2 regions of the Methylomicrobium album BG8 genome follow, and region 2 is predicted to be linked to the other one. Evidence: predicted binding sites of a transcription regulator. Region 2 holds the regulator's gene; the other holds the start of a gene.
The links. Region 2 encodes HrcA, which represses chaperone genes, less so after heat shock. Its sites were predicted from a motif close to TNTTAGCACTCNNNNNNNNNGAGTGCTAANA; they were not measured.

Region 1: groES (co-chaperone GroES) is a predicted target of HrcA. The motif match lies at 2,229-2,259, and genes of this name have one in related genera.

The regions. Positions count from the first base shown of each region.
Region 1 is NZ_CM001475.1:3,985,614-4,001,300, forward strand. Features, by position in the region: gene METAL_RS17375 (PAS domain-containing hybrid sensor histidine kinase/response regulator) at 1-663, opposite strand, end outside; gene METAL_RS17380 (HesA/MoeB/ThiF family protein) at 1,403-2,158, opposite strand; gene groES (co-chaperone GroES) at 2,293-2,580, shown strand; gene groL (chaperonin GroEL) at 2,632-4,290, shown strand; gene METAL_RS17400 (bifunctional diguanylate cyclase/phosphodiesterase) at 4,613-6,514, shown strand; gene METAL_RS17405 (transglutaminase-like cysteine peptidase) at 6,552-7,217, shown strand; gene METAL_RS17410 (M48 family metallopeptidase) at 7,222-7,935, shown strand; gene METAL_RS17415 (transglycosylase SLT domain-containing protein) at 8,224-9,069, shown strand; gene amoB (bacterial ammonia monooxygenase, subunit AmoB) at 10,744-11,988, opposite strand; gene amoA (bacterial ammonia monooxygenase, subunit AmoA) at 12,105-12,848, opposite strand; gene amoC (bacterial ammonia monooxygenase, subunit AmoC) at 12,971-13,723, opposite strand; gene METAL_RS17435 (hypothetical protein) at 13,999-14,448, shown strand; gene METAL_RS17440 (CPBP family intramembrane glutamic endopeptidase) at 14,615-15,229, opposite strand; gene METAL_RS17445 (YcgL domain-containing protein) at 15,340-15,594, shown strand; gene dcd (dCTP deaminase) at 15,602-15,687, opposite strand, start outside.
Region 2 is NZ_CM001475.1:2,305,596-2,321,282, reverse strand. Features, by position in the region: gene METAL_RS09990 (HEAT repeat domain-containing protein) at 1-1,203, shown strand, start outside; gene METAL_RS09985 (SDR family oxidoreductase) at 1,274-2,449, shown strand; gene METAL_RS09980 (rhodanese-like domain-containing protein) at 2,629-2,928, shown strand; gene METAL_RS09975 (nucleoside triphosphate pyrophosphohydrolase family protein) at 2,938-3,459, opposite strand; gene METAL_RS09970 (DUF4359 domain-containing protein) at 3,595-3,912, opposite strand; gene METAL_RS09965 (agmatine deiminase family protein) at 4,120-5,136, opposite strand; gene recN (DNA repair protein RecN) at 5,133-6,812, opposite strand; gene METAL_RS09955 (NAD(+) kinase) at 6,820-7,704, opposite strand; gene tnpA (IS200/IS605 family transposase) at 8,000-8,431, opposite strand; gene hrcA (heat-inducible transcriptional repressor HrcA) at 8,831-9,883, shown strand; gene grpE (nucleotide exchange factor GrpE) at 9,947-10,582, shown strand; gene dnaK (molecular chaperone DnaK) at 10,654-12,585, shown strand; gene dnaJ (molecular chaperone DnaJ) at 12,740-13,879, shown strand; gene dapB (4-hydroxy-tetrahydrodipicolinate reductase) at 13,885-14,697, shown strand; gene METAL_RS09920 (bacteriohemerythrin) at 15,040-15,435, shown strand; gene METAL_RS09915 (bifunctional acetate--CoA ligase family protein/GNAT family N-acetyltransferase) at 15,559-15,687, opposite strand, start outside.

The DNA.
Region 1 (15,687 bases), 1.7 Mb from region 2:
GATCTCGGCAACCGGACGGCCTATGGCTTCCCTGCGCTGCCAGCCCGTCAGCCGTTCGGCTCTCGGATTCAGACGCGTCACCCGCCCCGCCGCATCGGTCGTCAATACGGCGTCGCCGATCGAGTTCAAGGTAACCAAGAGGTTTTCCTCGCTGATGCGCAGGCTTTCGTTCGCCCTGGCCGTCTCCTGCGCACGCAGGTAGACTTCAGCCTCCATCTTTTTCATCCGCTCGCGCAGCTCTTCGGTGAGCTCGCTTTGTTCAATGCCTTGCTGCTTCAGCCGGACAAACTCGGTCACATCTTCGACCCGGTGAATGATATAGGCAAGCGTGCCATCGGCATCGAAAACGGGAGAGTTCAGCGGACTCCAGTAACGTTCCTCGAACTCGCCGCCTTCCGCTTCCGGCTTGCGAATGTCGTATTTTTGAATGGCCATCGCATGGGCTTTTCCGGTATGCCGCACGGATAGCAAGGAAGCCTGAAGATTGCGCACGCCATCGGCGGACGGATCGTTAGGATTATCGGGAAAAACGTCGAAAATGCCGCAGCCGATAATTTCTTCCCGGCGGGTCATGGTGGCGCGCGCATAGTCATCACTGACCGCAACGATATTGAAATCGTAATTCAGCACAAGATACAAGCCCGGCAGGGATTCGAAGAGCACTCGAAAATCCGGTTCCTGCACCGCCTTGGGGCTTCGTCGACTCGAAGGCTCTACGTCCCCGGCCTTAATCATGAGCACCGGCTCCGCAAACCGAATCCTGACAACGGACTCCCAGTACCTTCTACAATCATATGCGCCCCCGGTGGGCGAATGCCCGGCATGAATCGGGAAAACCAAACGAAAGCGATGAGGAAACTCTATCATCGAAACAGAGGCGTCAGGCAGACCTGCCGCCGATTTTCAAAAATAATCATCCAGATGAGATCATACCGGAACCCTGGTATTTACAAGCGTATGAGAGCGGCCGGCAAAAACTTCGCCTTAACGCCTTACATTCATCCGGAAATATCTTCAATCGCGGAGCAGAGGCTCGGAACTGCCACGAGAATTCCGTCTTGTCTGTCGCCGGAATGCGGGCGACTCCGTTTAAACATTTTTCTTTTATCCCGGCCTTTTACCGAGCGTCTTTGCTTTAAAAATCATCACGGACAATGAAGGCGCGTCCAAATTTCCCCGGCGCTGCCCCGCCGCCTCTTTTCGGCGTAGAGTCAATCAAGTCGCTAGTTCTATTAGTATCTCATGCTCAATACCGTGTCAAGCCGTCTTTTTTGCAGCGCCGAAAAAAGCCGGTAAACGCACGGTTTCCCTCCCCCTCGTTCGACCAGCGAATTCGAACATCTCCGGTCTTTCCGCGTTAGTCTCGCCCCCACGAAACCTGTCCGCATCGTTCAAAAAAATATCAACTCGAAGCGACTCTGCCGCATGCGGGACATTTCGGATTTTTCCTGAACCGCATCGTGTCGAACTCCATCGTCAGCCCGTCCAGCAAGAGCAGCCGCCCGGTCAATGTTTCGCCAATGCCTGTGATCAACTTCATCGCCTCCATCGCCTGGATGGCGCCGATGATTCCCGTCACCGGCGCTATGACGCCGTTCGTCGCGCAATTGAGCGGTTCGTCGCCGTCCATCCGATAGAGGCAGTTATAACAGGGGCTGTCTCCTTTGCCCGGCGTAAATACCGCGACCTGCCCCTCAAAACGGATTGCGGCTCCCGACACCAGCGGCGTTCGGTGTTCGACGCATGCCCGATTGATCGCAAAGCGCGTCGCGAAATTGTCGCTGCAGTCGAGCACCACATCGGCCGCTTCGACTTCTGCGGCCAGTTCCTCACCGGCGATCCGCCGCTTGACCACCCGGACATCCACATCGGGATTCAGGCGGCTCAAAGTCTGCCGGGTTGAAATGACTTTCGCGGTCCCTATATCGTCGGTGTAATGCGCAATTTGCCTTTGCAGATTGGACAAGTCGACATCGTCGTGATCGAAAATCGCCAGATGACCGACACCCGCCGCCGCCAGATAAATCGCAGCGGGCGAGCCGAGCCCGCCGGCGCCGACGATCAGCACCTTGGCGGCAAGCAGTTTCTGCTGACCTTCGACATCGATCTGAGGCAGCATGATTTGGCGGCTGTAACGCAAAAGTTGGTTGTCATTCATGAGTCATTTGAATTGGCTAAAGTGGCGAGGATGATGCCAAAGAACTTGACAGACTGCAAAACCCGTTTATTATTAGCACTCATTAAACGCGAGTGCTAATAATTTTTTACCTTTAATTTTTTCAGGAGAGATTGATGAAAATACGTCCGTTACACGACAGAGTGATAGTCAAACGCGTTGAAGAAGAAACCAAAACCGCAGGCGGTATCGTGCTGCCGGGTTCTGCCGCCGAAAAACCAAGCCAGGGCGTCATCCTGGCGGTCGGCACCGGCAAAGTGCTCGACAATGGTGAAATGCGTCCGCTGGAAGTCAAGGTCGGCGACAAAGTCTTGTTCGGCAAATATTCCGGCAATGAAGTCAAGATCGACGGCGAAGAACTTATCGTGATGCGCGAAGACGACATCATGGGTGTGTTGGGCTAAGCCTCCCCCTCACGCAATCACAACCATCAACACATTGGATTAGGAATTAAAATGGCAGCAAAAGACGTATATTTTGGCGATGACGCACGCAGCCGGATGGCGAAAGGCGTCAATATCCTGGCAAACGCCGTCAAGGTTACCCTGGGTCCCAAAGGCCGCAACGCGATTCTGGACAAAAGTTTCGGCGCACCGACCATCACTAAAGACGGCGTATCCGTTGCAAAAGAAATCGAATTGAAAGACAAATTCGAAAACATGGGCGCGCAAATGGTCAAGGAAGTGGCCTCCCACACCTCCGACGTGGCCGGAGACGGCACCACCACCGCGACCGTGCTGGCGCAGGCGATCGTCAACGAAGGTTTGAAAGCGGTTGCGGCCGGCATGAACCCGATGGACCTGAAGCGCGGCATCGATCTGGCCGTCACCAAAGCGGTCGATGCGATCGTGGCTTCTGCAACCCCATGCACCGACAACAAGGCGATCGCGCAGGTCGGCACGATCTCCGCCAACTCGGACGAGTCGGTCGGCAACATCATCGCCGAAGCGATGGAAAAAGTCGGCAAGGAAGGCGTGATTACCGTCGAAGAAGGTTCCGGCCTCGACAACCAGCTGGATGTCGTCGAAGGCATGCAGTTCGACCGCGGCTATCTGTCCCCTTACTTCATCAACAAGCAAGACAGCATGAGCGTCGAGCTGGACGATCCGCTGATCCTGATCTACGAAAAGAAGATCTCCAATATCCGCGAAATGCTGCCGATCCTGGAAGCGGTGGCCAAGCAAGGCCGTCCGCTGCTGATCATCGCCGAAGACGTGGAAGGCGAAGCGCTGGCGACGCTGGTCGTGAACACGATCCGTGGCATCGTCAAGGTCGCGGCGGTTAAGGCGCCCGGTTTCGGCGATCGCCGTAAAGCGATGCTGGAAGACATCGCGGTACTGACCGGCGGCACCGTAATCGCAGAAGAAGTCGGCCTGTCACTCGAAAAAGCCGAACTGTCGATGCTGGGTACGGCGAAGAAAGTTCAGGTTTCCAAAGAGAACACCACCATCATCGACGGCGCCGGCTCCGAAGAAAAAATCAAGGGCCGCGTTGCGCAAATCCGTGCGCAAGCCGAGGAAGCGACTTCCGACTATGACAAGGAAAAACTGCAGGAGCGTCTGGCCAAACTGGCAGGCGGCGTTGCGGTGATCAAGGTCGGCGCGGCGACTGAAATCGAAATGAAGGAAAAGAAAGCCCGCGTCGAAGACGCGCTGCATTCCACCCGCGCGGCGGTTGAAGAAGGTGTCGTTGCCGGCGGCGGCACTGCGCTGGTCCGTACGATTTCCGCCCTGGAAAATCTGGAAGGTGCGAACCATGACCAAACGGTCGGCATCAACATTCTGCGCCGCGCAATCGAAGAGCCTCTGCGGCAGATCGTTGCGAACGCCGGCGACGAACCTTCTGTCATTTTCAACGAAGTCAAGAAAGGCTCCGGCAGCTTCGGCTACAATGCAGCAACCGGCCAATACGGCGACATGATCGAAATGGGTATTTTGGACCCTGCGAAAGTTACCCGCACCGCGCTGCAAAACGCGGCTTCGGTTGCCGGCCTGATGCTGACCACCGAAGTGATGATCGCCGATGCGCCAGCCGACAATAAAGCCGGCGGCATGCCGGATATGGGCGGCATGGGTGGAATGGGCGGCATGGGCGGTATGGGCGGCATGATGTAGTTGCCCTGCATGAATAAAGCCTTTTCGCTTTAAATCCAGAGCCCCGGCTGAATGTGAATTCAGCCGGGGCTTTTTTCTTTATCGTCTCTGCCAAACAAGCGATACAGCGGATTTTGCCGGCAGAGTTTTTCCGCTTGCCGCTTGCCGCTTGCCGCTTGCCGCTTGCCGCTTGCCGCTTGCCGCTTGCCGCTTGCCGGTTTTCCGGTTTTCCGGTTTTCCGGTTTTCCGGTTTTCCGGTTTTGAAATCTATAGTCTAAACTTGGTTGAATAAAGATTTCTGTTTCGAGCCTTTTATCTTGTTCATCGTTGGCAGACTCATTTCATGACATTATCCAAGCAACTGTTACTCCTGATTTCAGCGCTGTTTTTAGCGATATTCATCGTCAATTATGTCATCAGCATCCACAATATCAGGAGTTATCTGCAAGTAGAATCGCAAGTCCATGCGCAGGATACCGCGACCTCGCTGGGGCTCTCCTTAAGTCCCCATATTGTCAACGAATCCGACCCGATCCTGAAAACAATGATCAGCGCCATATTTGACATGGGCTATTACAAAGAGATCAAGCTGGATAATGCTGAAAACAAAACGTTAGTCAAATTAAGCAATAACCAGGTTTTCGATGAAGTGCCGCACTGGTTCGTGAATTTGCTGCCGATGGAACCTGCAACCGCGGAAAGCGAAATCAGCGCGGGGTGGACGCCCGGCGGCACCGTTTATGTCACGGTCAACCCCGGCTACGCCTATTTGAAGCTTTATCAGCAAGCCCAAAGTGCGTTCTGTTATTCTTTGGTTTCGTTCCTGTTATCGGTGTGCCTGTTGATTTTCGCGCTGCGCTTCACGCTGAAACCGCTCAAGCACATCAACGATCTTGCTTTGAAAATTGCCGAAGGCCAGTTCGAAACCATCACTCGCTTACCCTGGACCATCGAAGTTAACAATGTCGCAAACTCGATGAATCTCATGTCGCGCAAATTAAGCGGCGTGATGGCGAACCTGAACGACAAACTGTCTTCTCTGGGCCGTAAACTGCAGCTCGACAGCTTGACCGGCCTTTACAATAAAAGTACTTTCGATTCCGACCTGAAACAGCTTTATCTGGAAAATACCGACGGTTTTCTTTTTCTGGTCAAAACCGACAGCTTGGCAAGCCTTGTCAAAGAACGCGACAGCGAAGCGATCGATGCTTTTCTGCAAAGCTGCGCTTCGCAATTGAAGCAAACCTCGGAAATCTTTTCGGCCGAAGCCACCGTCTATCATTTCTATGGCGCGGAATTCGCTGTACTGGCTCGCAATCTCCAGTGGCCTGAAGCCGAAAAACTGGCAAAATCCTTGAGCCTTGCCTTGACCGAATTAGGCCGCGTCCATCAGAAAAACGACATCGGCCATATCGGCGTAGTGGCTGTCGACCCGTTAAGCTCTCCCGAAACAATATTGCCCGCCGCCCACGAGGCCTATGAACAGGCTGTCGTGATCGGCCCTAACAGCTATTACATCAGAACAGGCGGCGAACAGGCAAAGGATGTCACCGAATGGAAAGCGCTGGTATTCGACATCGTCGATCGGAATTTCTATAAAATTCAGTTTATCGGCCCGATAATTCATATCGCCGATAACCGGATTTTAATGGAGGAAGCTTTTATTCAGGTCTTCGACAAGCAAGGCGTCCCTCTGCCGGTCGGGGTATTCGTTTCGATTGCCGAAAAATATGAAAAGATCGTCGCCCTGGATTGCGGCATGATCGAGAAAGTCGTCGCGCATTTAAACAATACCTCTTCCGCGCAGCATATCGCCATCAATATTTCGACACGAACGATCAAAAACAGCGGTTTCAGGACATGGTTCTCAAATCTCCTGAAACAGAATACTTCTGCCGCCGCCCGATTGATCATTTGCTCTTCTGCCTATGCGGTAGCCAAGAATTTCGAAGCCTATCATGAATTCATTGATTTTTTACATGCTTCCGGCGTACGCGTCATCCTTAAACGCTTCGACAGCCATTCGCTGTCGCTCAATCAGCTCAAAATGTTAAAGCCGGATTTCGTCCGCCTCAGCCAGGAGTTGAGCAACGGCTTACAAGGCAATGAGGAAAAAATCTCGTTCTTACAGACCGTCAAAGAAATCGGCGAATTGCTGGACATTTCCATCCTTGCCGAAAACGTCCGCGCGGATGTCGATTTCGATATCGTCAAGAGTATCGGGCTCGACGGCGCAAGCCGCTGATGATGCGCTACAGAAGAGGCCTCAATAAACAAACGCCATGCCGAGCCTTTTACGTCCTCTTCCCGTCAAGCTGGCCATTTTTTTCCTCAGCCTTGCGATAGCGTGCAATGCATTAGGCTGGATTGAACTGACCAGCGAAATACTGCTTCAGGTAAAAGCTAAGTATGGTGACCGAGCCGAACGCCGCCTGATCGAATGGCAAAACCTGCTCCGTTCCGCTAAAAATCTGCCCGAAAAAGACAAACTTGACAAAGTTAATGATTTTTTTAACCTGAATTCGTTATTCGTTGACGATATAATACATTGGAAAGTGGAAGATTATTGGGCGACTCCTTTGGAATTTCTCGCAACGGGCGCTGGCGATTGCGAGGATTTCGCGATCGCTAAATACTTTACACTGAAAGAACTGGGCGTCGATGAAAATAAAATGCGCATCACCTATGTTAAAGCGTTACGATTGAATCAGGCGCATATGGTCTTGACTTATTTCAAAACGCCCAAGGCGGTTCCAGAAGTGCTCGATAACTTGATCCCCGACATCAAACCGGCTACGCAGCGCACCGACTTATTGCCGGTTTACAGCTTTAACGGTACCGGTTTATGGATTGCCAAATCCCGAAATGCCGGCAAACAGGTAGGCAATTCGGATCGGCTAAGTTTGTGGAACGATCTCAAGCTCAGAATGCTTAAAAATCCTTTTTAGCCCGATGAAACCCCTGTCGTACCAAATCAAGCGTACGTCGAGAGCGTCTAGAACCCGAATCGTCGTCACCGCCGAAAAAATTGAAGTGATCGCACCGCCTGATGTTTCGGACGACGTACTGCACCAGTTCGTCAAGGAAAAGTGGCCTTGGATTACTGCCACGATGCAAAGACTAAAAGCCCGTAAAGTACATAGTCAAAGCCTCGCGCCCAAAACTTATCATCACGGCGCTCCCGTTCCTTATCGGGGAAAAACCTATCCTTTGTCTTTGGCACCGACAAGATTGAAAAGAATCAAGATCGAGCATACCGATGTATTCAAGGCACACATCCCTCATACGCAATGGGAGACGGTCAACAGCGAGGAGATTCGCTCCGCCATTATCCGGTGGATGAAGCACAACGTCAAAATCACCGTAGAACAGCTGGTGCTTCAACACGGTCCCAAACATCAGCTTTTCCCGAAATCGATTACCATCAAATCTCAAAGATCGCGCTGGGGCAGCTGCGGCATTCATAACGATATCACCATTAACTGGCTTCTGGCGCTGGCTCCGCTTGAGATTCTGGAATATGTCGTTGTCCACGAACTATGCCACATCAAAGAAAAAAATCATTCGAAGCATTTTTGGTCACTCGTCGCCCAACATCTTCCAAATTATCGCTGCGCACAGCTATGGCTTAAGCAGCACGGTCAAGTGCTGATGCTGGGCTTATAAAAAATCGAGGATCGTTTTGCCATCGTCTCTCGACCACAGCACAAATTTGCTCAGGTTTTATCTCAAAATACCGCACTTTCATTGATGCACCACAATAATCATATAGTTACTATATTCTATTTATTAATAAATTTTAATTATTCCGCAATTATTTAATATACAAGCATTTTATTATTAGGCTATTTCATATAACGGCTAATTGACATTTTATTAAGATTTTATTTTGAAATCTGGATTTATTACTTTCCTCATCTATGATTTAATTACGATTAAAAATGGGGGCCTTACATGTCCAGATTAACTTCTTTGATTTTTTTAACGTTTTTATATTGCTCTGCATCTTACGCCTATACAGACATTGAAGAGGGCCAGCAAAAATTATTGACGAAGGCTGGAAAGCTCGAACCTCTTAATCCCTGGGAGTCGGCGGTACTTTATTGCAAAGCTGCCCGAAACGGCTCTCTTGAAGCTTATTACCGGCTGGGCATGCTGTTTGCCTTCGGCCAAGGCGTTCCTGAAAATAGGGAAGTCGCCGCCTCTTTATTTGCCACCGCCGCTCAACAAGGGCATTCGGAAGCCGGCAAAATGCTTGAAACCATTCTTTATAGCTCCGACAAGTTGCCCGATTGCGTTCTTTCGAATACTAAGCCGCCACGCGGTCAGCTTTATTCACGAGGGTTCAACGACGCTACTTTGGATGCAGTTCTCTCTTCACTGAGAAAGGATCGTCACTGGATTATCAATATGGTCAAGCAAATCGCCTCCTGGCATCAAGTCGACCCCAGGCTGGCTTTGTCCATCGTCAGTGTCGAATCGGCTTTCCAGGTCAACGCCCGTTCCAAAGCCAATGCCATGGGGCTTATGCAGCTGATACCGTCAACGGCCACGCGTTTCAGTGTACGGGATGCCTTCGATGCAAGTCAAAATGTCAAAGGCGGTGTTCGTTATTTACGCTGGCTTCTCGATCGATATAACGGCGACATCGAACTGGTGGCTGCGGCTTATAATGCCGGGGAAGGCGCAGTAGACAAATACAAAGGCATACCGCCCTATCCCGAAACGCAGAATTATGTGAATAAAGTCATTCATCGTTACCAATCCCGCAGACATGCCTTCAACCTCGGCAAGTTATAAGATTCTCTTTGAATCCTGCTTACTGCCTCTTCCCGATCCACTTGCCATGATCATCCGGGTTTAATCAAATGAAATTCTTGTTGCCGTAAAGATTATCCAAGATCCTCCTTATTCGGAAGCGTTATGTTTACGGATCGCGTAAGCGGCAAAGCGGCCCGCGAAGTCGGATCGCAACACCCTTCAAACTTAGAATTATGGTTTGTAGGACGCGCCGACGCAGGAGCCGCATCGGTTGCGAATGATGCGTTCACTGCGTTCAGCACATCCAATGGTTCTGACCGTTTCAATTCTCGCTATCGATCAATTTCTACGTCAAAAGCTGGGCTACCACTATAAAAAAACGGTTCGCCAGTGAGCATCAGTATGAGAATGTGGCTGCCAAACAGGATCAATGAGAAGCCTGGCAATCGCAACGCGCTGTGTCCTAGCGGTGTTTCTGGATGAAATCGGGAGCACCACGAACCTGCGCAGCCGTTATGGAGGGGCTTTAGATGGTGCCGGCTGCGTATAGACTGCACCGGAGCCATTGGAAAACTTTGACCTTCATTGCCGGCTTGCGAGTCGCTCGACCGACTGTACCGTGGCGCATGACATCTGTTCCAGATGCAGCAGTTGACGCTGTAATTGAGCCTTGACCCAAGAACCTCAAGGTCTGCATCCAGTTCATTAATCGCCCGGGTGTCCGATTATGTTTCTCTGGCATGGGTGAAGGATGGATGGGACGACGGGGTAAAATTTACGGGCATGATACGCGCGACGCGCTGGTGACGAAAATAAACGTCCGGCAAGCGTCGGCGCATGAACTTCTACCGCTTCGCCAACCCAATTGCGTTACAGTACCGATTTAAGTATTCGGCAAATCAGTGCCAGCACCAAGATCAGTGTGGTGAGGACCTGGTCCCTCTCGTAGTCTAGAGCATTTTCATATCGCGTAAGGGAAGTCCTCACCTTCTGAAAGGTGCCCAGCCGTTAAGTCCAGCCCCGTAGGGTACGCTGTGCGTACCTTTCGACATTGAGGGTACGCACACGTACCCTACGGGTGCAGTCGTCTGGCAATCCCTGACCGGGGCAGGCTCTACCGGAATGACGTGCTTTCCTTTCGAAGGCCATATACCCAAAGCGAAAATGCTCTAAGGATTTCTTTAAGCTTTCGCATTGCTGTCCTCTTGGCTGACATATCCTTTCGAAAATCCGAGGACGCACGTCTTCACGTGCTTGCTCGGCCGCCAGCGCTTTTTTGAATCAACAGCGCACGCAGAGTCTCGTCATGCATCGGCAATAACAAAGGTTGGCTCTCGCGTAAGCTTTGGTTTCCAACGTGCCACTCTCCACACCGCCACTGCTGCTCTGCAACTACTCCACAAACCCACAAACAAAGGGCTTACCTTGAGCCACTGACCGCCTGGGCAATGACCTGCTCTTCGTCGCAGGCTTCGATCACCCGCGTCCTTAAATCCATCGGATAAGCTTTCGACATCAGGACCTCTTTTAACAAAACATGGGCGACGCTTCCAATCGATTAAAGTTTCCGTTTATACGATTTGAAAATGCTTTAGCCTTTCCTACAACCCAATTCTGAATTCTCTCCCATAAAAAAACCCCCGCAACTACTTGAATTGCGGGGGTTCCAATTTTTTAATGATTTATTATTGTTATTAGATCAGCAATCTTCGATTAGATGAAGGTTGGGATCAGAGGACCGTCGATTTGGACCAGTTGCTTGTTGCCGTTTTCGTCGTGGAAGAACAGCAAGCCAGCGAAACGGCTATCTGGGTCATAGATCAAGTCAGCCAGACGATATACTTCCCAAGCTGCGTCAGACGCAGTGACTTGGATAGTTCTGGTTTGGCCTGGAGCCAGTGGGCTGTTGTCGCTAACAGTCAGACCTTCTGGAGCCAACAAGTCATCTGGATAGCCGGTGGTGTCTTCAGTTACGTTAGCATCCAAGAAACGAACGCCAGCGGTGTTGAATTCACCCAAACGGACCGCAGAGTCACCATTGTTGGTCACAGTCAGAGTCATGTTCATTGAACGACCTGGTACACGGTAGGTAGCGTCGTCAATTTTAACGCTAACAGTTGGTGTAGGCAGATCAAGAGGCTTCATACCACGCAACAAACCTGCTTGCAGAGGAGTGGTGATTGGGTATTCAGAGTTGGTTTGTGCCATCGTGAAAGCAACGATACCAATCGCGCCAGCACCGAAAGCCAAAGCGACTTTTCTGTCAGTTGCAGTGATCAGAGTGTCAGCTTTACCAGCTTCCACTGCGAGTTGACGTGGAATGAACATTGGCTTACGCATCCAGTAAACCATCCAAGCCACACCGAAAGCATACCAGAAAGCATGCCAGAAGTAGGTGTTGCTCAGGTTGTAAGTTTCCAGATCAACAGTTTGGCCAGTCAAAGTGGTGATTGGGTTGGTGAACTGGCTCATAGAACCTTCAACCGTTACCCATTTGCCAGGACCGATGATTGGGCCACCGCCTTCTACGTTCATCATGGTGTGAACGTGCCAGTCACCTGGACGGCGTGCTTTCAAAAGAACTTTAAACTCATAGGTTTCGCCCAGTTCCAGAGAAACGGAACGAGGAACCAATTGGCCACCAATCCAAGATCCAGCACGGATAAATACTGGGCCTGGAATACCGATGTTCAAGAAAGCGCTTTCCGGTTTGTCCACAGTTTCTGGCCAGCCTGAGAATACCAGGAACTTACCAGAAATTGTCATTGTATCATTGACTTTAACAACTTCTTTCGACCAGTTCAGATCGTACCAGTGAATAGTACGCATACGCATGAAAGCCGCCTGAGACTTTTCACCGTGTGCGGATGCAGCTGGTGTATAGAACATCGCTGCTGCAACTGTCAGCAACAGTGCGACAAAGGACAACTTTGCTACCTTGTCTTTAATTAACTTCATATATCCTCCTCTAATAATAGAGAATCTATTTATTCTTGAGTATCTAGTTGATAAATTGTTCATTTATCCACTAGCCATTTATTTATTGTGTTACTAGCCTCAGAACCTAATAAGAATTAGGTGGCTTGGGTAAATGCGGTGCTGCCGAACCATTTACCGAAGAAGTGCCACAAGAAGTAGATGATGATACTCACGAAACCAGAGAAGAATGCAGATACTGGAGCAACGTCCTTACCGAAAGTTCTCAGAGTACCTTTTTCAACCATCCGGATATATTCTGGAGTACCGGTTCTTACATAGTGGTAACCTTGCAAGTCAGCCAGGGTCATTACCATGCCGTTGTATTCAACTGGCACGTGCAATGGAGCGATGACCGGCCAGTTGCCAGGATAGAACAACAGGCCATAAGCCAAGCCGCCCAGAACCGCAGTCAACTGCATGCTGTTAGACAGCATCAGAATTACGTCCAGAACGATTGCGCCTGGAACGAATTGTGATGGGAACACGAAGTTAACTGGGAAGTAAGTCCATCCCCAGAAGTTGAAATATCTGTTAACCCATTCGCCGAACAGCAGGCCCAGAACAGCCAGCATTGCGCCGAATGGCAGACGCCAACGATACCACACAACTGCTTGAACAGCGGCTGGGAAAGTAATACCAACGATTGGCAATACGGTTACCCACAGACGACGGTCTTTCCAATCGGTCCAGAAGTCCCAGTCACCACCCGTCAACATGAAGTGAACGTGATAGCCACCGAGAATAATGAAGAACAAAGTAAAGCAAATTAACCAGTCAAACGTGCGTGAAACTTTGACAGCTTCGGCACGTGAACGTACAGCTGATTGAGATGCGCTCATTAGCTTACCTCCTAAAGGGTTTAAAATTATTTTTATACTATCTTTCTCTATGCCGTTTCGCCTATTGGAACTTGAGCGAAACGGCCAGGAGATAGTTATTTTACAGGCTACAGCTTAAAGAATTAAGCCAAGTCTTTTTTCAGCAATTTCGCAAGTGCTTGAACTTCGATGCTCAGAACACCCAATGCACCCAGAGCCGCCCATCCGAAGAATACGAAGCCATAGTGCAGAGGAGCAACGAACAACTCTTCCATAAACCAGAAAGTGTGACCCCACTCGTTCAAACCAACATTTGGCAGAATCATGAATGGGCCGACAACAGATACCATATATTGAATGGAGAAACCATTCGCATAAGTAGGCAGTCTGGTTTTTGCATACAGCAAGGAAGCGCCACCGGTGATGATGTAGATTGGGTAGCTCAAATAGAATTCGATGATATGGCTTGGAGTGAAGTCAGTATCACGAACGATCGTTTGATGCCACGTGCCATCTTGTTCGGTGAAGTAGCTAGCGCCAAAGTAAATTGCAGTCGCGTAGCAGCACAGCCAGATCCAGTGAGTAAAGTGTCTTCTCAGTTCTTCTCTTGGAGTGATAGACATGACTTTACGGTCACGGGTTTTCCAGATGTAGCCCCACAGAATACCTGCGGTTGATACTTCCAGTACGAACTCGATGTACAGGAAATTCATCCAGTAGGTTTCGAATTCTGGTGCGAAAGAGTCAAGACCGGCGGACCAGCCATAAACACCTTCGTACCAACGAACCCAAGCATAGAATACGTTGTACAACGCGATGCCCAGGAACAGATTTCTTTTATTTAACAGCGGTGCTTCCGCAGCATCAGCTTTCACTGATTCAGTTGTAGCTGCCATTTCTACCTCCTAAAAATTTAACAATCCCCAGCTATTTGGCTGGGAGTTTCTTGTTCAACTCCATTTCCACATTCACTGGCTTTTGGCCAGGAACCGCACCGAGTCCAGTTTGGTGAGCGGTCAGTTTACCAGCTCGAAGCACCTTGTCAAGACAAAAAATATTTTCGTCAAAAAAATCGCTCAGCACTCAAACAGGCCGGTATACTAGCGTACGATTAATGTATTGATTTCTGATACAATTGTGATGATAAAACTAACCATTGGCGCTTTCATTCATGAACAATTTTTTTAAAAAACATCCTTTTCTTCTACTCGTGGGCGGTCTTGGCTTATTGATTGTATTTCAAAGAGAAGCGGTCATGCCTCTCGTAACCGAAGTTATCAAGTCCGATGCCTTTTTAGTCGACAGCAAAGACCAAGGCAGCCAGCTTCCCATCTCCACGGAGATGACGGCGATTGCATTCAACCATTGCAATAATTACATCAAGTCGGAACTCGATTCCGATATTTCCGTAACATTCACGAACAAGCCGGTCAAAGCTTGGAGCTTGGGCAATTACCAATTTCTGATTAACGCCGACATCAATATCACTGACGAATCCGGCAACATGACCACGAAAAGATATGTTTGCCGAATCACTTATGACAAGGGAGACGACCAGGAAGGCGTCCTCGATTTTGACAACTGGACGATGGTAGGCGTCTCCGGCATTGATGAGATCTAGCGGAACAGCCATTCATGTTTTTTAGCGGCGGTTGCCGATTGAATCGGCAATTGGCTGTATGGGCTGCCGCCCGGAGCCGGTCCAGCTACCGGGCGTAAAAAGAAACGAATGCCGGTCAATTGAGCCCCAGGGAAGGCGGCTCAACTAGCCATCCCCATAGACTCCTTTACGGCTTATCGCCGAACTCCCGCTTCGTCCGATTCAGCCTGTAAGTCTTTATCAAAGCCCAAAAAGCCCAGAAATCATACAGCGCATGGATCACTACCGGCGTGAGCAGATTCCGCTCCACCCCGTAATCCATCGACAAACTCAAATAGATCCCTATCAAAAACGCGAGAAAGGTATAAAGCGGCGTAACCGCGTGCGCCAGGCCGAACAGAACGTTGCAACCGACCAAACCCGCACGCATTCCCAAAACAGCCTCCAGCCACGGCTGAATCAGACCCCGGAAAAGAATTTCCTCCGACAATCCCGCTATCGCGGCGAGCATCAGCAAATCGGCCCAGTGCCGCCGATGCAGGCTGGGACCCAGCGTTTCGAGCAATAACCGTCTGATTTTCTGAAACGCCTCTTGCTGCCGCAGTTCCGCCAGATGAAACAACACGATCATCGGCGCCGTGCCGATAATTCCGTATAAAATCGCGGCCTCGGAGAAAAACAGCTTTGCAAACGGGTTGATGCCCGCTATCCCACCCAGGATGAGAGCGACCAGGATCAGCGAGGCCTCGAAACAGCAGGCCTTGAGAAAAAAATCCCGAGATTTGAAAGTGGATTGATTCATCGAGGGAGAGAAGGAATAATAGTGTGACAACTCCCCGTTATGGCTTGCTGCAAACCCGCACGGCCGGACCGTAAACTTCGCTGCATACGTTTCGTATCCTTACTTTAAACATGCACTGTTTTATTTATAAAAGCCTCCAAAAACAAGACCTTTATTTATTTCTCCGAAACCAGGACGATTTCTCCTGCCTGCCGGAAGCCTTAAAGGCCTCTCTGGGCAGAATGGAATTCGTTTTCAGCCTCGAAGTCACGCCGGAACGGAAACTTGCAAGCGCCGATCCGGTTTCGGTGATCAACAATTTAAATGAGCGGGGCTATTTCCTGCAATTGCCGCCCGTGCTGACCAAGCCCGCAACTTTACAATGACCACCTGTCACGCGCGCGGCAGAGTCACTCCGATTTGCCCCTGGTATTTGCCGCCGCGGTCTTTATAAGACGTTTCGCAAACCTCGTCGCTGC
Region 2 (15,687 bases):
GATTCGGATGAAGAGTCTTCACTACCAAGCCGCCTGAATAATATTTTCATTGATTTCATCGCCGAACACCTCAAACAAAAAAAAGAGCAAAGCCTGTTGCAAAATGGCCTTTCCGAACAGGAACTCATTGCACGCTTGCTGGATGAATCGGCCTCGCTCGATATTCGCAAACTGGATGCCTGGCGATTGGCAGCAATGGGCACGCCCAATGCCAGGCAGGCGTTACTTTCGCTGCTTGAAAACGGGTCGGATGCGATGCGCGCGATAGTCGCCGAAATGCTGGGGCATAGCCGGTGGGCAGACATTCCTGAACTTCTTGCCTCATTATTCCAGGAGCACAATCTTAAGATTTCGCGAGGCGCCGTTTCGGGCTTGATTTTACATGGCGGCTCCAAGTCCATGGAGATGCTACGGGATTTGCTGCTGAACGAAACGACGGATGAAGCCATAAAACGCTATATCGCCTATCGTTTGGGTAACGTGCAGAGCGCCGCCGCGTTGGAAACATTGAAGACAGCCATCTCAACGCCGTCGTTGTCCGAAGAAACCTTTCGCCATATCGCGGTAAGTCTTGGCAAGTTCCCTTTCCAGCAAACCTCCGGGATATTCCGTCAGATTATGGATAATCCTCATCTAGATGCGGAACTCAAAACCGATGCCACCGAGTCGCTCATCCATGCAGGTAAAGCTTCTCTGCCGTTTTTACAAGAGATTAGCGCCACCAATGCCGATCCTGAAGTTCGCGCCTCGGCAGCCTGGGCGGCTGGAGCGCATCCGAACACGGGTCACCTGGGCCGCCAGTTTGCCGACTCATTGCAATCCGAAGCCCATGATGACGTGCGCCGCCGCTTATACGAATCCATGATGCGCCAAACCGATATTCCGGCCGATACGCTACTCGATCGCACCTTAACCGAAACCAAGACGGCCACGCGCATCGCGGCGGCCAATATGCTGGCAATGGCTTTGCAGCAGCCCGGCACGGGCGCCGCCGTGCAACACAGTTATGACCAAAAAATCGTGCCGCAATTACTGGCCACCGCATTGAGCGATGAAAGCATCAATTTACGCTACCGGGCCGTTTTTGCGCTGACGCGGGCCGGCACCGAAACAGCCGCCGCCGCTTTGCGGACCATCGAACGACAAGGCGATCCGCAGATATCGGGGCTAGCGGCCCGCAAAATTGCCCTTTTAACGCATTGACTGTTTTCTAACATCCCCCCGAGGAGTCTCCATGTTCAACCCATCCTGCCGTATCAATTTCCATTCTGGCATGGGAATCATACTCGCCGCATGTGTCATGCTGTTCAGTATGAATGCACGCGCCGATGTAAAATGGAAAATCGTGATTAGTCCCAGTAAAAGCGGAGAAATACCCTGGACAACGTCCAGCCCTTCATCCTCCGGCGTATTGGCCTCCAGCGGTACGCTTTCCTTTAACCCCGGATCTTACCTCGACTTGACTTTTTCGCCACAGCCCGGCTACCGCCTGGTATCCGTCTATAAAAACGCGGACCCTTGGACGCCTTGGCTGGACAACAACCGTCATTATCGATTCGGGCCGGTGGAAAAACCTCACGTGATTGTCGCCAAGTTCGAGTTAATCTCGCCGACAGGTTCGTACGATTTCAGCACGCCCGAAATATTGCCCGAGGGCGTCGCCGAGATATTCAACGGCACCGGACATTACAGCGGCGTAGTGCCGTCCGATATGCCCATTGTCGGCGATAAAGCCTTCGATGCCGACATAGCCATGGACGAAAGCGGCAAGCTCGACATCATGCCCAACAGCCTGGAAGGGTATACGCCGGACACAACCGCCAATACCTCGATTGCGGGCATGCTGAAGACCCGGGACGATACCCCTCAAGTAACGGTCAGCGCAAAGTTTAAAGGGGAGTTCGAAGGCGAAAACGGCGAAGGTTCCGGTGTCGGAACATTATCGGATATCAAGACTCTGGGGCAAAATACCCTGCAAGAGGACGAACAAACTCTGAATTCTTCCGGTAGCGGCTCTTATAATGTCAAGCTGAAGAGTAACGATACCGGAGTAAAGGTCAATTATAAGGAAAAAGAGACCTCGATCGCTCTGCCTGTCACAACCGATGCCAACCGCAATTGGTCCTTTAACGTAATGCTTTCCCAGGAGCCCAATGCGAAAGGCAAGCAGGTTACCTACGCGAAAGGAACCGTGACGCTGCCGACCGGCGATATCGTTTCATTTCCGAAACGCATCGTCAAATATTCGAAAACCAAAGGTTATAAGATCCAGTTTTCCCGCGGCACCAATATGACTAGCAGTTCGGTCGACAAAAAGACGAAATTAAGCATCACCCATATGTTGTTCGATTGCCTCGAAAACAACTGCGTATTAAACGACGGGCAAGTGAGCTACCAATTTCTGGGACAAAAAGGAAAAGGAAATCTGTCCGACTTTATGACGAACTAAAGATTTTGGCGAGACGGCTGCCAGGATTTTGGGAAGGCGTCCTCGCAGCCGCCGTTCATGTTCTCTTTCTTTGGATGGCTCTCTACGGCATAAATATTATGATCAAAAAACGCTTCGGAATCCTTGCTATTCTCATCTTGACGGCGGGATGCCGGTTTCAAAAGCCGGACTATGTTCAAATGCTATCGCCTGCCGAATTACGGCAAGCCATGCTGCATCAGGATATTTTTCTGGTCGACGTGCATACGCCGCAGCAGCGGCACATCAAAGGCACCGACCTTTTCATTCCCTACGATGAGGTGGGGAAATACCTGGACAAACTGCCGAAGGATAAAAATGCCGCCATCTATCTCTATTGCCGAAGCGGGCCGATGGGAAATGCGGCGGCGAAATCTTTGTATGAATTGGGCTACCGCAACCTGTTCAACCTGGAAGGCGGCGCGAAAGCCTGGAAAAAGGCGGGACTGGATTTCGAATAAACTGGTGCCTCATTCATAAAGGCAATCGCTCAGATCGGGAAGACGGTTCCACTCGACTTCGCTCCGATCCTCGGCGCCCTGCCCGCGCCCCGTGCCCGTTTCCATTTGGTGCCGATGGAATAGGCCGAAAGATTTGTCGAAATCCGCATTCAGGAATCCGCCGGACAATTGCGCGCAAGCGCAGTAAAGCGCCGAATAATCTTCGGATAGGCCGGACGAACAGGCATTGATCCGGTCGCCGATCAACCGCATCAGCGAGAGAACCGAGCCGTCGTGCTGCCAGCTTACCGGTTGCATGTTCACTTCGGCGCCCTGCATCGCGACCGCATTTAAAGCCAGATAAGCGAGGCCGGTCAACCTGGCCAGAATGACCGTCATGTCGCCCTGCTTGATCGCCAGAAAAACCTGCTTACCACCTTCCATCAGCCAAGCCTGGCGCAATACGATGGTCATGTCGGAAAGACGTCCTTCTTCTCTCGAAAAACCGAAGTGTTCCCGAAATTCTCTGACTGACTGTAAATGTTTGTTCATGGCCGCTTCCTGATGGAAAAACTGCCCCCCATTCGGGCAACAGAAACCTAATTCAAAGAGAAAACTGGTTACATCATGCACAAGTTTACGACTCACCGCGCCGAAAGTTGGTTCATTTCCGGAAATTTGAGGCGACTACTCATGGAAAACCGGGTCTTCTATCAGAAAAAAACGATTCAGGATGCCGACCGAACGGATATGCTTCTCGCCAAGCGCGGTATCGTAAGTGCTGAAAAAAAGATAATCCTTCCGCAATGTCTGCCGGCCCAGCATTTTGGCCGCGAAACCGCCCAAAACCGAACCGATCATGCCTTCGAGCGGATCTTGAGCCTTCCGGGTCCTTTCGATAATCCGTTGACTGATGAATCGATCATACTCGTCCATTTTCGGATTGGTATAGGTCAAAAGGCCGAGAACGGCAATCAGGACCAACGCAGAAGCTAGCGACTTCATCGGAATCTCCCTACATAAAATAAAGCTTGACCAGGTTTATGATGATAGGGTGGGTAGAGCGAAGCGAAACCCATCACACATAGCCATACCGTACCTCGGTCGATGGGTTTCGGCTGACGCCTCCATCCATCCTACCTTCATCGGATATCTGCCTATAAAAAACAGACGGCAGGCCGGTCCGCCTGCCGCCCGGACTCGAAAGACCGCTTATTTGAACACCGCGGCCGGGAATTGCATCGTCATGCAGTGCAGACTGCCGTATTGATGCACCAGCGGCCGGCAGGGAGTCGGAATGATCTTGCGGTCCGGAAAACAGCCGGCCAGCCGTTCCAGCGCAACCGCATCCGTCGGGTCGTCGTAAATCGGCACCATGATCGCCTCGTTGATGATCAGGAAGTTCGAATAATTGGCCGGCAACTGGCGGCCTTCTTCGTCGAAGATCGCTTTCGGCAACGGCAGCGGAACCAGATGATAGGGCTTGTTTCCCCAGGTGCTCAGGGATTGAAGCTGGCTCTCCATGCGCTTCAGGCTCTCGTAGAGCGGATTGGTCTCGTCGTCGGCGGAGGTATAAGCAATCGTATGCGCATTGCAGAACCGTGCCAGCGTATCGATATGCGCGTCGGTGTCGTCGCCTGGCAAATTCGGCTGGTCGATCCAGATCACGCGCGAAGCGCCGAAAATCAGGCCGAGTTCGCGCTCGATCTCGTGTTTGGTCAACCCCTTGTTGCGGTTTGGATTCAGCAGGCACTGGCGGGTGGTCATGACCGTATCCTTACCGTCGCTTTCGACACTGCCGCCTTCGAGAATGAAATCGACGTCGCGGGTTTTTACGCCATGGAATAAGGCGGCGGCCAGCAAATTGCGGTTCAGCGCATCGTCGTGTTCATACGCATACTTTCCGCCCCAGCCGTTGAAGCGCAGGTTCACCAGCACCGGCATGCCGTCGTCTTCGACGGTCAGAAAGACCGTGTCGCGGACCCAGATGTCGTTGACCTGCGCATGGATGAAAACGATATTATGATTTATGCCGATCAGCCCGCGTATCCGGTTTTCGTGAACCTCGTCGCGGCAGACGATGAACAGCTTTTGATACTGGCTGATCGTTTCCGCGATGAAACGGTATGAAGATTCCACCTCGTCGAGATGGATGAAATCGCCGGTTTCATGCGGCCATGCAATCAAAACGGCGGATTGAGGTTCCCATTCGGCTGGAAATCGAATCATGGTTGTGAGTTCCCTAAAGTTAGCATTTCCCTGGCATGTGCCAGAGTGTTTTCGGTGAGATTGACGCCGCCCAGCATTCGGGCGACCTCCAGAATGCGTGCTTCGCCGTCGAGCACGCGCACGGTCGACGACGTGATGTCGGTCTGCTGGTTCTTCGCGACGAACAGATGATGATGCGCCTGCGCGGCCACTTGCGGGAGATGGGTCACACACATCACTTGGCGGTCGCGGCTCAAGCTTCTGAGCTTCTGGCCGACGATTTCCGCAATGCCGCCGCCGATGCCCGAATCGACTTCGTCGAAGATCATCGTCGGCGTGGTCCTGTCGCTCGAGGTCGTGACCTGAATCGCCAGACTGATCCGCGCAAGCTCCCCGCCGGAGGCGACCTTCGCCAGGGGTTTCGGCGGCATGCCCGGATTTGCGCTAACCAGAAACTCGATCCTGTCGAGCCCGTTCGGTTTCGGCTCGCGGCTGTCGGGCTCGCTCAATTCGACCCGAAACTCGCCCTGCGGCATGCCGAGCTCCTTGATCATCGCCGAAATCTGCTGCCCGAGCCTGGTGGCGCTTTCACGCCGCTTTTCAGTCAATTCGACCGCCAGTTGGCGGTATTGTTCGAGATATTTGGCGACGTCCGCTTCGAGTTCGCCGAGCCTTTCTTCGCTGTGCGTCAGGTTGTCGAGCTCATGCGCCAGCTTTTGCGCGAGCTCCGGCAAATCCTCCGGAGCGGCATGGTGTTTCCGGCTCAGGCTCTGGATCATTCCGATCCGGCTTTCGAGTTCTTCCAGGCGTTTCGGGTCGGCTTCCTGCAATTCGAGAAAGCGGCGCAGGTCGAGCGCGGCTTCTTCGACCTGGATCTGCGCCTCCGCAAGCAGGGAACACACGCCGTTCAGTTCCGGCGCGAAACGGGCCAGATGAGTTAATTCGCTCACGCAGTGGCCAAGCATCCGCAGCACCGACACCTGGTCGTTTTCGTACAGCACGTCGAGCTGCTGCTGGCCGCTGCTTAGAATGTGGCCCAGGTTGGCCAACTTGCTGTGCTCGTCGGACAAGGCCTGGTAATCGAAATGCGCGAGGTCGAGCTGGGCCAGTTCATCAAGCTGATAGCGCAGCAATTCCTCGCGCTCACTGTGGTCCAGGCTGGCTTTTCTCAGTGCGGATAGCTCCCGGTGCGCCTGATGCCATTGCCGGTAACAGGCGTTTAGCCGGTCGAGCAGCGGCTGGTTTTTCGCGAACGCATCGAGCAGGCGGCGCTGTTCGTCCGCGCCGAGCAACGTCAGATGCGCGTGCTGGCCGTGGATTTCGACCAGTTTTTCGCTGAGCTCCTGCAGCGATTGCAGGGTGACCGGGCGGTTGTTGATATACGCCTTTGAACGGCCGTCATCGCTTACGACCCGCCGGATCAGGCACCTGTCGTCGTCGTCGAGTTCGTTCTCGGCCAGCCAGTCGCGTGCGAACGGCGCATCGTCAAGATCGAATTCGAGATTGATTTCCGCGCGTTTCGCCTCCGGTCGTACATAGCCCGAATCGGCGCGGTCGCCGAGCGCGAGCCCGAGCGCGGTCAACAGAATCGATTTGCCGGCCCCGGTTTCGCCGGTTAAAACCGACATGCCTTTTTCGAGATCGAGGTCGAGCGACTTGACTACGGCCAGATCGAGAATATTCAAATTCAACAGCATTGCGCCCTCACCCATTGCTCCAGTTCAGTTTTTCGCGGAGGATATGGAAAAAATCGTGATCTTCCGGGTGCAAAATTCTAATCGGTTTCGGGTCTTTCTTAATCAGGATCTTGTCGCTGATCAATACGTCAGGAATCTGCAGCTGATCGCAGGTAACCAAGGCATTGATTTGCTTGTTCTGGCAAAAGCTCAGCTCGATCTCGGCGCTGTCGTCGATCACGATCGGCCGGTTCGACATCGTGTGCGGATTCAGCGGCACCAGGACCAAAGCGTTCAGCGACGGCGACAGGATCGGCCCGCCGGCGGACAGCGCGTAAGCGGTCGAACCGGTCGGGGTCGACACGATCAAGCCATCGGAGCGCTGGGAATTTAGGAAGACGCCGTCGATCCGGGTGACGATCTCGATCATGCTCGGCGTGACCCAGCGGTGTACCGCAACTTCGTTCAGCGCGGTCTGTTCGTGAATGACCTCGCCTTCGCGGACGATCTTCGCGCGCAGAAAATAGCGCTCTTCGGCCTTATAACGGCCTTCGAGGATCGCATGCAGGCGGCCGGGCAATTCGTCCGGCGAAATATCGACCAGAAAGCCCAAACGGCCAAGATTGATCCCGATCAACGGAATGTCGAAATGCGCGATCGCGCGGGCAGCGGCCAGAAACGTGCCGTCGCCGCCAACCGCGATTACCAGGTCGCAATGCTGACCCAGCGTCTCAGGCGGTTCCGCCTTGATCGGCCTGCTGTCGATACTATCAATACAAACGGCGCTGTCAGTCGCTAGGATCACTCGATAACCGCTGCCGAGCAGATGATCGTAAAGCAGCGACAATGTATCGGCAATGCTGGGATCGCTGGGTTTGCCGATGATGCCGATGGTGTTGAAAGAAGTCCGCATGGGTCGATAGGAGCCGGTAAATCTGGCGATTATACAAAAAAATTGCTTTTGCATTCGTGTTATTGCCGACAGGCGTTTTCGTAGTCGCAAGGAGCGATACGCTCGGCGGGTTCTCCCCTAATTGAACATTTACGAAAGTCATCTCGAATACAAGCGTCAAAAAAATAAGAATCTATTATCAGATAATAGTAAATATCCCCCGGCAAAGCCGGGGGCTTTATGTTGTGAACCGCTCAAAGCGGTATAAGGGGTCGCTAACGCGGCCCCTAATTTAATAGCCACCTCAAGGTGGCGTTCAGTTCCAAAGATTCAATTGTTCAATTCGCTGGTCTTCTTGTTCCTGGTGCCGTATGTATTCTCGGATCATCGTTTCATCTCGACCCACCGTCGAAACAAAGTAACCCCGCGCCCAAAAGTGTTGCCCCACAAAATTTCGTTTCTTCTCTCCATAAACCCGCGCCAAATGGATGGCGCTCTTCCCTTTGACGAAACCGATCACTTGCGACACCGCATACTTCGGCGGTATCGCAATCAACATATGGACATGATCTGGCATCAAATGCCCTTCCAGTATCCGGCTTTCTTTCTGGCTCGCCAGCCTTCGAAAGACCTCTCCCAAATGCTGACGCAATGCTTTATACAAAGTGCGTCGCCGGCATTTCGGGATAAATACCACATGATATTTGCACTCCCAGCGGGAGTGACTTAAGCTTTCATTCTCGTCCATCAGGTTCTCCTCTATCGTGTACTTGGCGGTTCACGATGCTGAGTTTCCTGATGGACTCCGCTGAATGTCAAACTTTCGCTGTCTCCCCGGCAGAGCCGGGGGATTTCTCATTATTGGTTAATATTTATCAGATATCGATTCAGGCTGTCGTAAATCGCTTACAGGGTAAGCGTGTATGATCCCTATTCCTTGGATTTAATGAGCGCGGGGGCTTAGCTGGGATCAAGTCTGCGTAGATGTGAATCAATTAGCACCCGCACTATATCCCGCACTATATATAGTGTGATTAGCCTGGCTTAATCGAGCCGTCCGGTTGACAACTGGTCCTGTTATTGCTAATTTGTTCAGTTGGCACTCGTATTCAGAGAGTGCTAATAACGATTTCTGTTAGAGGTGAGTGTGAGTCATCCGCAACTAAACGAACGTTCCCTGCAATCGCTGAAAGCGTTGATCGAGCGTTATATCAGTGATGGGCAGCCGGTCGGCTCGCGCGTGCTGGCAAAAGATTCAGACTTGAAGCTGAGCCCGGCCACCATTCGCAACGTCATGGCCGACCTCGAGGACATGGGGTTGATCCATTCGCCGCATACTTCCGCCGGCCGGGTGCCGACGGTCAGTGGATACCGGCTTTTCGTCGACAGCCTACTGACGGTCAAGCCGTTGGCGCTCCAGGAAATCACCCGTCTGCAGGGGAGTCTGTCCCGGATCGAGGATAGGGGACAGACGCTCGAGGCGGCTTCGCGCCTGCTTTCCGAACTGTCGCAGATGGCCGGCGTGGTTACTCTGCCGAAGCGGGAAATGCTGTATCTGCGCCATATCGAATTCCTGCCGTTATCTCATTCGCGGGTACTGGTCATCTTCGTAACCAACGAACAGGAAGTGCATAACAAGATCATTCATACTTCCCGCCTGTTCAGTCCGGCCGAATTGCAGCAGGCAGCCAACTATCTGAATTCGGTGTATTCCGGACGCAGCCTGGCGGCGGTACGCGATGCCGTATTGAAAGAACTGCAGGATGACCGCGAACAGATGAACCAGTTGATGCTCGATGCGATCAAGATGGCGCAGATGGCTTTCGAACCAGACGAAAAGAAAGAAGATTTCGTGCTGAGCGGCGAAACCAATCTGATGGGATTTTCCGAATTGTCGGACCGCGACCGGCTGCGCAGCCTGTTCGAAGCGTTCAGCCAGAAACAGAGCGTGATCCATTTGCTCGATCAGTGCATGAAAGCCGACGGCGTACAGATTTTCATCGGCGAAGAATCCGGCTACGAGGCCTTCGACCATTGCAGCCTGGTGACCTCCTCCTATTCGGTCAGCGACGAAGTGGTCGGCGTGCTCGGCGTGATCGGACCGACCCGAATGGCCTACGAAAAAATCATCCCGTATGTGGACATTACTGCAAAATTATTGAGCGCAGCCTTGAATCCGAAATCCGCATCCCCATCATAGCCCCTATGATAATTTCGGGTGCCCCCAACCGGGCATATAACCATTTTTTGCAGGATCTTTTGAATGAGTAACGAACAGGAAAACTTGGAAACCCAAGTAAAAACCGAGGCCCGGCCTGAGGTGCAGAACCAGGCTGCGGCGGAAGCCGAAGCGCCGGCAACCGAACTGGCCGAGCAAGAGCCGACGGTAGAACAGTTGCAGGCAAAACTGGACGATGCCGAACGAAAAGCTCAGGAAAGCCGGGACAAGGCGGTCAGAACGGTCGCCGAAATGGAAAATCTCCGCAAAAGAACCCAGCGGGACATCGAAAGCGCGCGCAAATACGCGCTCGAGAATTTCGCAAAAGCCTTGTTGCCGGTCATGGATAGCCTGGTACTCGGCCTGCAGGCCGCTACCGGCGACAGCCCGGAAGTGCAGAAATTCCGCGAAGGCACCGAACTGACCTTGAAGCAACTCGAGGCGGTATTCAATAAATTCAACATCGAAACCGTCGATCCGCTCGGACAGCCTTTCAATGCCGAACAGCATCAGGCGATGATGATGCAGGAAATCGAAGGCGCCGAGCCGAATACGGTCGTCAACGTCTTCCAGAAAGGCTATACGCTGAATGGCCGTTTGCTCCGTCCGGCGATGGTGGTGGTCGCGAAAGCGCCGCAAAAACCGTCGCAGGATACCCCGATTATCGATGAACAGGCTTGAACTCGCATAAACAGGCCCCATATTGCAAATCAACGTTAACCATCTAAACAAATTCAAGTCTGGAGCATTCAATGGCTAAAATTATCGGAATAGATTTAGGCACGACCAACTCTTGCGTGGCGGTGCTCGAAAACGGCGTCGCGAAAGTGATCGAAAACAGCGAAGGGGCGCGCACCACGCCGTCGATCATCGCCTTCACCAATGACGACGAAGTGCTGGTCGGCCAGTCCGCCAAACGTCAGGCGGTCACCAATCCGAAAAATACTCTGTTCGCGATCAAGCGTCTGATCGGCCGCCGCTTCAAGGACGATGTCGTACAAAAAGACATCCACATGGTGCCTTATAAAATCGTCGAAGCCGAAAACGGCGACGCCTGGGTCGAGGTGCACGGCAAGAAAATGGCGGCGCCGGAAATTTCCGCGCGTGTCTTGATGAAGCTGAAAAAAGACGCCGAAGCGTATCTGGGCGAGGAAGTGAAGGAAGCGGTCATTACCGTGCCGGCTTATTTCAACGACTCGCAACGCCAGGCGACCAAAGACGCGGGCCGTATCGCGGGCCTCGAAGTCAAGCGGATCATCAACGAGCCGACCGCTTCGGCGCTGGCGTTCGGGATGGACAAGCCGAAAGGCGACACCAAAATTGCGGTGTATGACCTCGGCGGCGGCACGTTCGACATTTCGATCATCGAAATCGCCGAAATCGAAGGCGAACACCAGTTCGAAGTGTTGTCGACCAACGGCGACACCTTCCTCGGCGGGGAAGACTTCGACGCACGGATCATCGAATATCTGGCGACCGAATTCAAAAAGGAAAGCGGCGTTGATCTGCACAACGACCCGCTGGCGCTGCAACGTCTGAAAGAAGCGGCCGAAAAAGCGAAGATCGAATTGTCTTCGGCTCAGCAAACCGACGTGAACCTGCCTTACATTACGGCCGATGCCACGGGTCCGAAGCATTTGAATGTAAAACTGACCCGCGCCAAGCTCGAATCGCTGGTCGAAGACTTGATCCTGAAGACCAAAGGCCCTTGCGAAATCGCGCTGAAAGACGCGGGCCTGAAGGCATCCGAAATCCATGACGTGATTCTGGTCGGCGGCCAGACCCGGATGCCGAAGGTCCAGGAAATGGTCAAATCGATCTTCGGCAAGGAACCGCGCAAAGACGTGAACCCCGACGAAGCGGTCGCACTCGGTGCGGCGATCCAGGCCGGCGTACTCGGCGGCGAAGTCAAGGACGTGTTGTTGCTCGACGTGATTCCGTTGTCTTTGGGGATCGAAACGCTCGGCGGTGTAATGACCAAGCTGATCGAGAAAAACACCACGATCCCGACCAACGCGTCGCAAGTGTTTTCGACCGCGGACGACAACCAGACCGCGGTGACCGTGCACGTGCTGCAGGGCGAGCGCGAAGTCGCTTCCGCGAATAAATCGCTGGGCCGTTTCGACCTGACCGACATTCCGCCTGCGCCGCGCGGTATTCCGCAAATCGAAGTGTCTTTCGACATCGATGCGAACGGTATTCTGAACGTGTCGGCCAAGGACAAGGCCACCGGCAAGAAGCAATCGATCGTGATCAAGGCGTCCAGCGGTTTGTCCGACTCGGAAGTCGAGCGGATGATCAAGGATGCGGAAGCGCATGCGGAAGAAGACCGCAAACTGGCCGAACTGGTCGGCACGCGCAACCATGCGGACAGTCTGATCCATGCCACCGAAAAATCGGTCAAGGAACTGGGCGACCAGGTCGGCAGCGACGAAAAAGAAGCCATCGAAAAAGCGGTCGAGGAACTGAAACAGGCCTGCAAGGGCGACAGCAAGTCCGAAATCGAAAGCAAAACGAATGCATTGACCGAACTGTCGGGTAAACTGGCCGAGCGCGTTTATGCGCAAAAATCGGCTTCCGAAGGCGGCGCCGAGGCCGGCGCGCATTCCGCTTCGGGCCATGCGGCCGATGACGGCGTCGTGGATGCAGAGTTTGAAGAAGTCAAGGACGACAAGAAAGGCTAAAACTTTGTAGGGTGGGCGGCGCTTTTCCGCCCACCGGTTTCATCCGCAAAACGGTGGGCAAACGGTGCGACTGTTCGCCTGCCCTACATTTTCCTTGCAGGAACAGACGCTCGGCTGTTCCTGCAATTTTGTTTAAAGCCACTCATAACAACACATGGCAAAAGAAGATTATTACAAACTTCTCGGCGTGGACAGGAATGCCAGCGATGAAGAAATCAAGAAAAGCTACCGCAAGCTGGCGATGAAATATCATCCCGACCGGAACAAGGACGATCCTCAAAAAGCGGAAGCCAAATTCAAACAGATCAAAGAAGCTTACGAAATTTTGTCGGACGCGAAAAAACGCGCGGCTTACGACCAGTTCGGCCATGCGGGGGTCGAGTCGGGCATGGGTGGCGGCCGCTACGGCGGCGGTTTTGGCACGGAAAGTTTCAGCGACGTATTCGGCGACATGTTTGGCGATATTTTCGGCGGCGGCGGTCGCTCGCGCGGCGGCGCGCAGCGCGGCGCCGACCTGCGGTACAATCTGGAACTGACGCTCGAAGAAGCGGTGGCCGGCACCGAAGCGAAGATTCGTGTACAGGTGCTGGTAACCTGTAACGAATGCTCGGGCAGCGGGGCCCGGAAAGGCACCTCGCCGGTGATCTGCTCGACCTGCCACGGCCACGGCCAGATCCGGATGCAGCAAGGCTTCTTTGCGGTACAGCAAACCTGCCCGACCTGCCGCGGCACCGGCAAGCAAATCAAAGACCCTTGCGGCAAATGCTACGGACAGGGCCGCGTGCAGGATACCAAAACACTGTCGGCCAAGATTCCGGCCGGCGTCGATACCGGCGACCGGATCCGCCTGTCCGGCGAAGGCGAAGCGGGCGAGCAAGGGGGACCTCCTGGCGATCTGTACGTGCAGATTCAGGTCAAGGATCACCCGATTTTTACCCGCGACGGAGCCAATCTATACTGCGAAGTGCCGATCAGCTTCCCGACCGCCTGCCTGGGCGGCGAGCTGGAAGTGCCGACGCTCGACGGCAAGGTCAATCTGAAAATTCCTCCCGAAACGCAGACCGGCAAATTGTTCCGCCTGCGCGGCAAGGGCGTGAAACCGGTCCGCGGCGGTCCAGTCGGCGATTTGTTGTGCCGGGTGCAGGTCGAAACGCCGGTGCATCTGACCAAGGAACAAAAAGAGCTGATCGCGAAGCTGAATGAATCGCTGATGGGGGGCGGCAAGCATCATAGCCCGCAGGAGCATTCGTTCATGGACGGCGTAAAGAATTTTTTCGATAAATTGACAGGATAAGCAAAATGCTTCGAATTGCAGTCGCGGGCGTTTCCGGCCGCATGGGATCTTGTTTGGTCAAGGCGGCCGATGCGTCGGCCTATGCCGAGTTTACCGCCGCCCTATCGCGGCCCGGTAGTCTGGCGGTCGGCAAGGATGCGGGCGAACTGGCCGGCATGGGCACTATCGGCATCAATGTTGTGGACGATCTGTCGGCAGTGCTCGATCAATTCGACCTGTTGATCGACTTTACCCGCCCCGATACCTCGATGACACTGATAGAACAATGCCGGGCAGCCGGCAAAAAGCTAGTGATCGGTACGACTGGCTATACGCCGGAACAGAAACTCACGGTCGAGCGTGCCGCCGAGGATATCGCGATCGTGCTGTCGCCGAACATGAGCGTCGGGGTGAACCTATCGCTGAAACTGCTTGAAATGACCGCCCGGGTGATGGGCGACGAGAGCGACATCGAAATCATCGAGGCGCATCACCGTCACAAGGTCGACGCGCCGTCCGGCACCGCGCTTCGGATGGGCGAAGTGATCGCCGCGGCGCTGGACCGTGACTTGAAGGAATGCGCGATTTACGGCCGCGAGGGCCACACCGGCGCGCGCGACCGCAAGACGATCGGCTTTTCGACGATTCGCGCGGGAGACATTGTCGGCGATCATACCGTGATGTTTGCGGACGACGGAGAACGGGTCGAAATCACCCATAAAGCGACCAGCCGGATGACGTTTGCAAACGGCGCGGTGCGCGCGGCATTATGGCTGAAGGATAAGCCGAACGGCCTGTACGACATGCAGGACGTGCTGGGGTTGAAAAACCTCGGCTAAATTCAAAAAAAACCTCTGTTTCGGCAAGGCTCGGCAATCGGGCCTCGCTTCTTTTTCTCCGAAATATATTCCCTGATTGTCTTGCGGTGCGGCGAGTGACGATTGCCCTCGTCCGGTATCCTCGCTTGCTATCTTTGTAAAGCCGTCCCGGCCTCGCAGGAAAAAGCCCGGACGTTCCGAACGAAAGGCAGTTCCATCGGTCTCCGATATCACGTTCCAGATGTTGCGCCAACAATGGGCCTTCGATGAATTATTTTCCTTAAAAAAAATGTTGTTTTTTACCGCCAAAAAAACCATAATATTTGTGCGGTTTATAATAACAATCCTCAGAGGAGAAAAATCATGGCACTCATCACCTGGACAGCAGAACAATTCGGAACCCATGTCGGCTTTGCGGACCAAGAGCATCAAGTCCTGTTCGGCAAACTGAACAAACTGTACGATCTGGCAACGGGAGGCGCCGAACGGTCGGCGGTGGGTTCTCAGCTCGACGACCTGATTGCATACGTGGTCGAACATTTCGCGCATGAAGAAAAAGAAATGGCCGCGGCCGGGTTTGCCGGTTTCGGCGCGCATAAGGCCGAACACGATGCGCTGGTGAATATCTGCGCCGATCTGCAGAAAAAATTCCATGCCGGACAGGCGGAAGTAACCGAAGATGTCGGCCAGATGGTCAAAGGCTGGCTGGATCACCACATTCCGACTTTCGACAAAGGTTATGCGGTTGTTTTAAAATAAAAAAAGCCAGCAACGGATACGGAGGCGGCCCCACTGCCTCCGTGCTGGACCGGGAAACCCGCCAATCTCCCGGGGCATTCGCTTCGGAAGGGCAGAAAAGCGGCGCCCTGCCTCACCTTTTCCCTACTGCCGCAGATCCTTGATCACACGCACGACTTCAGGTTCGGAGGGAATTTCTTCGATGCCGAAGCCGAGTTTGCTGACGAACGACAGCATCGGCTTGTTCACGGTCAAGACTTCCCCTTCGAGATA